2 regions of the Anaerobacillus sp. MEB173 genome follow, and region 2 is predicted to be linked to the other one. Evidence: a T-box and tRNA genes for the amino acid it is inferred to sense, from the RefSeq annotation. Region 2 holds a T-box; the other holds one or more tRNA genes.

Region 1 (3,430 bases), on a different contig from region 2:
TTTAAATTTTGAATTTTATCGTCTTGAGTTCAAAAACTTTACAATTATTCTTTTAAAATCAAAAAGGATTTTACATGATTATGTCAAATTGGAATAGTAGGGATATTTCTCTTGTCCAAAATTTTCTACTTTCCTAATTAAACTCCTTACCACTCCATCATTAGAAAGAATTAGGGGGGATTTAATGGAGTCAAACCTTTTTAATACAATGTTTAATCAATCCGCAATTCCAATGGCAATATATGAGCTTTCTGGGACTCACCTATATGTAAATCAATCATATTGTGAATTAATTGGTTACAATAAATCTGAACTGTTAACAATCACACCATTAGTCTTTATCCATCCCGATGATCGTGAAACAGTATTATACAAATTTAACCAACTATCAAAGGGTGACATTAAATCATTTCAGAATGAAATACGTTATGTTCATAAACAAGGACATAGCGTTTGGGTTCTCATCAATGTAAATTTAATCCATGATAAACAGGGGCTCCCAGTCTATGTTATGGCACAAATGCAAAATATTACAACCCGAAAGTTGCTTGAAGTCGAATTATTAGATAACGAAGAACGATTTCGCAGCCTTGTTGTTTATTCACCGGAAATGATATGTGTCCATGACGGAAGTAAATACCTATACATTAATCCTTCTGGAGCAAAGCTGCTTGGTGCACAATCACCAGAAGAAATTATTGGACAATCTGTATGGAGGTTTTTTCGCAAAGAAGAACATGAACAGCGTATAAAAAACATGGGGAAAATATTACAAAAAAAAGGGGAAGTAGATACAATCCAACACCAAATGGTCAAGTTGGATGGAACCATTATTGATGTTGATGTTACAGCAACTTGTATTCTATTTAATGGTAAAAAGGCCATACAGGCAATTGTAAAGGATGTAACAGAACGAAAGAAAATTGAATACTTGTTACGCAAATCTGAGAAACTCTCCCTTGTCGGTCAACTTGCAGCTGGTGTAGCACACGAAATAAGAAATCCACTCACTTCTGTTAAGGGTTTTATTCAACTATCGCAAGTAACGAAGGAATTTAATGAAGACCATTCTAAAATTATGATTGAAGAATTAAACAGGGTTGAATCAATCATATATGAATTTTTGACCCTAGCAAAACCTAATCACGATACGATTTTCACAAATAAAGATTTGCGAAAGCTGCTAAAACAAGTTATTACTTTACTGAATACTCAAGCCTCAATTCGTAACATAGAAATAATAACGGAACTTCATGATGTTCCACCTATCGAATGTGAAGAAAATTCAATCAAACAAGTGTTTATAAATATCCTGCAAAATGCAATTGAATCATTACATGAGCGAGGTTGTGTAAAAATTAAGCTTGAACAACAGCAGAATAACATGCAATTGATCCAAATTATTGATAACGGCTGCGGAATACCACCAGATAGACTTAAAAGATTAGGAGAGCCTTTTTATTCTAGTAAAGAAAAAGGCACTGGCTTAGGCTTAATGGTTAGCTTCAAAATTATTGAGAATCACCAAGGGACAATTCAGATTTCAAGTGAATACGGAAAAGGTACAACAGTAAATATCCTTCTCCCACAAAAGCAAAAAGTTCAACCATAAAAAGGCGGCTATGCAACAAATCTCGGTTCGTTCCATAGCCTCACTTTTTAAATAGTATTTTAAAATTTATTTCCCTCCTTATTGACTTTTATTTGTTTTCGATATATATTAATAAAGTAATCTGATCCGTTAGCTCAGCTGGGAGAGCGCTACCTTGACAGGGTAGAGGTCGGCGGTTCGATCCCGTCACGGGTCACCATACATAGAGTGTTAAACCCCTTGCGGCGCAAGGGGTTTTTTAGATATTCACTTTTCAATAAAACCTAGTGCATCTTTAATTTAAGCCTTTGACCACATTTTGACCACATTAGTAAATTTTCTATATATGATCAATATTCAAACTGGAACATGGAATTAAATTTACAGTTCATCATATCAAAATTATTTAAGTAGACTCTAATCGTTTTCCAAGGTCTTCATTCAACCAAATTACTCAGATTCGATTTCTCTTTATGCTCAAAAGAGGTTCTTTTAACCAAGCGGCAGGATTCACTAAGCCTATTAACTACCGAACGTTTTCTCACTTACTTGAATTGGAATTTCACCAACTAGAAATTAACGGCTTGCTGGGTGTACACATAATGAAAAAACTGCTTACTGGCTATAATAAACAATTTTTAAATAACATTAATAAAAAAGTATATCGTTACTTATGATATGGTTCACCGTTGATGTATCTATATGAGGTTTATTCCATTTTATTTTGCATACTTTCCATATGTACCAAGAAAGATTTCCTTTCTTTAAAAAAGTAATTTTCTAATTCTACATTTTCTAGTATTTCTTCTCCTAAGTAATCATTGACTAAAGATATGTGTGCATTAATAATGCCGAATATATGTGGTATTGCATCAATATACCTTGAAGAAGATGGGCTAACAGTAAGATGATTTAAATGCTCTGGATTTGCACACTCAACCATTAAACTAGACAATATAGCTGTCAAAGAAGCATGGATAAATTCGCTATTGTACTCATAGTATTTATCGTAGTCATCTTTCAAATTCAGTTGTATAGCATACTCTCTTGGGGATTTTTTATAATAATCTCCATGTATAGGTATTGGGTCTAGCAAATCATTATTAGAAGCCAGCAACAAAATCCCAATATCCTCCACATCTTCTTTTCCTGTTCTTTTTAAAATATGAAGTCGCATTCTGTCTAGCGCAAACTCTTTATACTGTTGAATTTCATTGTTTTCAATCAAATATTTCGATTGCCAATAATTATCGAATAAAATTCTCGTTGAAGCGGCAGCCAGTACTCCATTAATAGCAAAGAGAGAATAAGTTAATTCTTTGATTATTCTAAAGCTATAAAGTAGTTTTGAAACTATGACTTTTTCATTATCAGCTAGCCAGTCCCAGTTCGTCGAAAATAATTCTGGTAGCCTTTCAAAATAGTTATTCTCTACCCTACTTTCGCATAATATTTCATTTCTTTTTTCTCAACCATGCATGGTGAAAACTCTTTTAAGATGTCTATAACTGATTGAGGAGGCATTATCTCTTCTTCATCTTCAACTACTCCTGCTGCTTTTAATCCTAGGTAAATAGCATTAATGATAGAACCTTTTTCCTTAAGTTCATCTTCTAGGTTATTACTAAAACCTAAAATGTCTTCAGGTAATGAATTAGTTTTAATAAAATAAAAAATTCTACTAAAAGTGTGGTAAGGATGATTTTTTTCTTTTAATAAGTCAAGCTCTTCTTTGTATTTCATAACATTAATTCCACTAACTATTTTACGTTCAAAAACCATATTGTGCTTTGATAATAATTGATTAAACTTGATTTCATCTGATTTGCTTATATTCCA
Region 2 (3,430 bases):
TCAAATCAAACAGGCAGTGGATGGCATTGATATTGTATTAGGCAACCAACTAAAAGCCGAAATAAAGCAACAGCTTCTCCCCGTTAAACTATTAAGTTATTTCATTATCGCTCTTGTTTTGGTTATGTCATTAATGCAAATCATGACGCTTTTTTCGGCGATGATGATGGAAAGACAGAAGGAAATAGGTATGCTTAGAGCGATGGGTGTATCGAAAAAAAACACCTATCATCTGCTTATTATGGAGGCCGCTATTATTTCTGTCATCGGTGCTGTTGTTGGCATAGTTGCTTCTCTTGGTCTGATTTATGATCATAAAACAATGATCTTAATGCTGGTTCAGCTACCACTTGTTTTTCCGGATGTTTTAACTACGCTATACATTGGGTTTGTCACACTGCTCATAACAGTCGGAATGACAATGATCGGTTCGCTATTCCCAATCCGAACAGTCTTAAAGGTTGAACCGTATGAAGCAATCCGTGAGGGGGAAGTGTAATGCTTCGTGTGGAAAACATATCAAAGGAGTACAAAATTGACAGAGAGCGAAAGGTTGTTGCGATTAAAGACGTGTCATTGACCATTCAGAAAGGGCAGTTTGTTTCAATTACGGGTCCTTCAGGGAGTGGGAAGTCGACACTGTTAGCAACGATGGGACTATTGGCTAAGCCGACAGCTGGTGAGGTTTTTTACGATGGGACGTCAACAAGCAGCTTGAAAGATCGAGATCGAACAAGGTTTCGCTATCAATGTAACGGTTTTGTCTATCAGTTTGCAAGTCTGATCCCCACATTATCTGCCTATGAGAATATTTTGTTGCCAGTATCACTTGAAGAAAAGAAAGTGACAATCCGACATCAAAAGAGGGCTGATGAACTTTTAGAGATGGTTGGATTAATTGAACAGCGTGAACATCTTCCAAGTCAGTTAAGTGGCGGGGAGCAGAGAAGGGTCGCCTTAGCAAGAGCATTAATGAATGAACCCCCTTGTTTGTTTGCGGATGAACCGACGGCAGCTCTTGACCGTGATTCGGCAAACAGAATTTTTTCAATGATGAAGCAGTTACAGCAAAAAGGCACAACGATTATCATGGTAACACATGATAACGAATTAGCTCGAAGAACGGATAATATGATAAAAATATCAAACGGTACGGTTGTGACTGAATAAAAAAGATGGATATGGGGTATCCTATTGACGAAATTTAGTATATAAAGGTAAAATATTAAAGGTATTTGAATAATAGATACAATGAAATGCAGTGATAGGGAAGAGTATATCCCCAACCCTTCAGAGAGAAAAATCATTAGCTGTGAGATTTTTCAGGACGTAAGGATAGAAGGTCGCCCTTGAGTAGCTTCTTTGAACAGTATGTCTTATTGATAGACGTAAAATAGAGGGAGCCGGTTTAAGCCGTTATCTTAATGAAGTGTGCAGTAGAATAACTTTGACTTTTTTTACTGCAAACAAAGGTGGTACCGCGAACAAACTTTCTTCGTCCTTTGAGATGGAGGAGGTTTTTTTTAATTTAGAATTAAGAATTAAGAATTTAGAATTGTGTTTAAGTTTTTCAAAGAAGCTTCTTTGAAATTACCCACACTAATTCTAAATTCTAAATTCTACATTTTACATTGGAGGTTTTGATACATATGGCAAATCAAGAGATTTCAATGCCGACGAAGTACGATCCACAGGCGACGGAAGCGAAATGGTATCCGTTTTGGCTGGATGGGAAATTCTTTGAGGCGACTGGTGATGAAAGTAAGGAGACATATACAATTGTTATCCCGCCACCGAATGTTACAGGGAAACTGCATCTTGGACATGCATGGGATACAACATTGCAAGATATTCTTTCACGCGTTAAGAGAATGCAGGGTTATGATACGTTATGGCTTCCGGGAATGGACCATGCAGGTATTGCGACACAGGCTAAAGTAGAAGGAAAGCTGCGCGAGGAAGGTTTAAGCCGTTATGATCTAGGGCGCGAGAAGTTCCTGGAAAAATCATGGGAATGGAAAGAAGAGTATGCTGATTTTATCCGTAAGCAATGGGCAAAATTAGGTCTTTCATTAGATTATTCACGTGAGCGTTTCACACTTGATGAAGGCCTTTCAAAAGCAGTTCGTGAAGTATTCGTTAAGCTCTACGAAAAAGGCTTGATTTACCGCGGTGAATACATCATTAACTGGGACCCGCAAACGAAAACAGCACTATCGGATATTGAAGTAATTTACAAAGATGTTCAAGGTGCATTCTATCATATGAAATATCCGCTTGTTGATGGCAGTGGTCATATTGAAGTGGCAACAACACGCCCTGAAACAATGCTTGGTGATACGGCAGTTGCTGTTCATCCAGAAGATGAGCGTTATAAGCATTTAATTGGTAAAAAGGTGAAGCTGCCAATTGTTGGCCGTGAAATTGAAATTGTTGCTGATGATTATGTTGATATGGAATTTGGTTCTGGTGCTGTAAAAATTACCCCTGCACATGACCCGAATGACTTTGAAATCGGAAACCGTCATAACCTAGAGCGTGTGCTTGTGATGGATGAAGCTGGAAAAATGAATGAGAATGCCGGGAAATATCAAGGGCTTGATCGCTTTGAATGCCGTAAACAAATCGTGAAAGATCTACAGGACGAAGGAATTCTTTTCAAAATTGAGGAGCATATGCACTCAGTAGGTCACTCTGAGCGTAGTGGTGCTGTTGTTGAACCGTATTTATCAACACAATGGTTCGTAAAGATGGGGCCACTAGCTGAGCAAGCGATTGAGTTACAGAAGTCTGAAGGGAAAGTGAATTTCGTTCCAGAACGATTTGAAAAGACGTATTTACATTGGATTGAAAACATCCGTGACTGGTGTATTTCACGTCAGCTTTGGTGGGGACACCGTATTCCGGCTTGGTACCACAAAGAAACGGGTGAAGTGTATGTAGGTCATGAAGAACCTGCAGATATCGAGAACTGGGAACAGGACGAAGACGTTCTTGATACATGGTTCAGTTCTGCACTATGGCCGTTTTCAACAATGGGCTGGCCGGATAAAGAGGCAGCAGACTTTAAACGTTATTACTCAACTGATGTACTTGTAACTGGATACGATATTATTTATTTCTGGGTTGCGCGTATGATTTTCCAAGGACTGGAGTTTACAGGAGAGCGTCCATTCAAGGATGTCCTTATTCATGGATTAGTTCGTGATTCAGAAGGTCGTAAAATGAGTAAGTCGCTAGGTAATGGTGTTGATCCAATGGATGTTATCGACAAATATGGTGCAGATGCGCTGCGCTTCTTCTTATCTACTGGAAGTTCCCCGGGAAATGATTTGCGTTTTTACTGGGAAAAAGTCGAATCAACATGGAATTTCGCCAACAAGATTTGGAATGCTTCGCGTTTCGCCTTAATGAATATGGATGGAATGAA

The links. A T-box is a leader RNA that pairs with one kind of tRNA and senses whether it is charged. The one in region 2 lies ahead of ACJ2A9_RS12580 (valine--tRNA ligase), so its partner is inferred to be a tRNA-Val.
Region 1: it has a tRNA-Val gene. The T-box ahead of ACJ2A9_RS12580 (valine--tRNA ligase) is inferred to sense a tRNA for this amino acid. The anticodon was not compared.

Annotation. Positions count from the first base shown of each region.
Region 1 is NZ_JBJMAU010000003.1:371,121-374,550, forward strand. Features, by position in the region: gene ACJ2A9_RS09540 (PAS domain-containing sensor histidine kinase) at 185-1,612, shown strand; tRNA gene ACJ2A9_RS09545 (tRNA-Val) at 1,736-1,811, shown strand; gene ACJ2A9_RS09550 (hypothetical protein) at 2,301-2,819, opposite strand; gene ACJ2A9_RS09555 (hypothetical protein) at 3,023-3,430, opposite strand, start outside.
Region 2 is NZ_JBJMAU010000005.1:151,804-155,233, reverse strand. Features, by position in the region: gene ACJ2A9_RS12590 (ABC transporter permease) at 1-499, shown strand, start outside; gene ACJ2A9_RS12585 (ABC transporter ATP-binding protein) at 499-1,170, shown strand; T-box leader at 1,253-1,506, shown strand; gene ACJ2A9_RS12580 (valine--tRNA ligase) at 1,650-3,430, shown strand, end outside.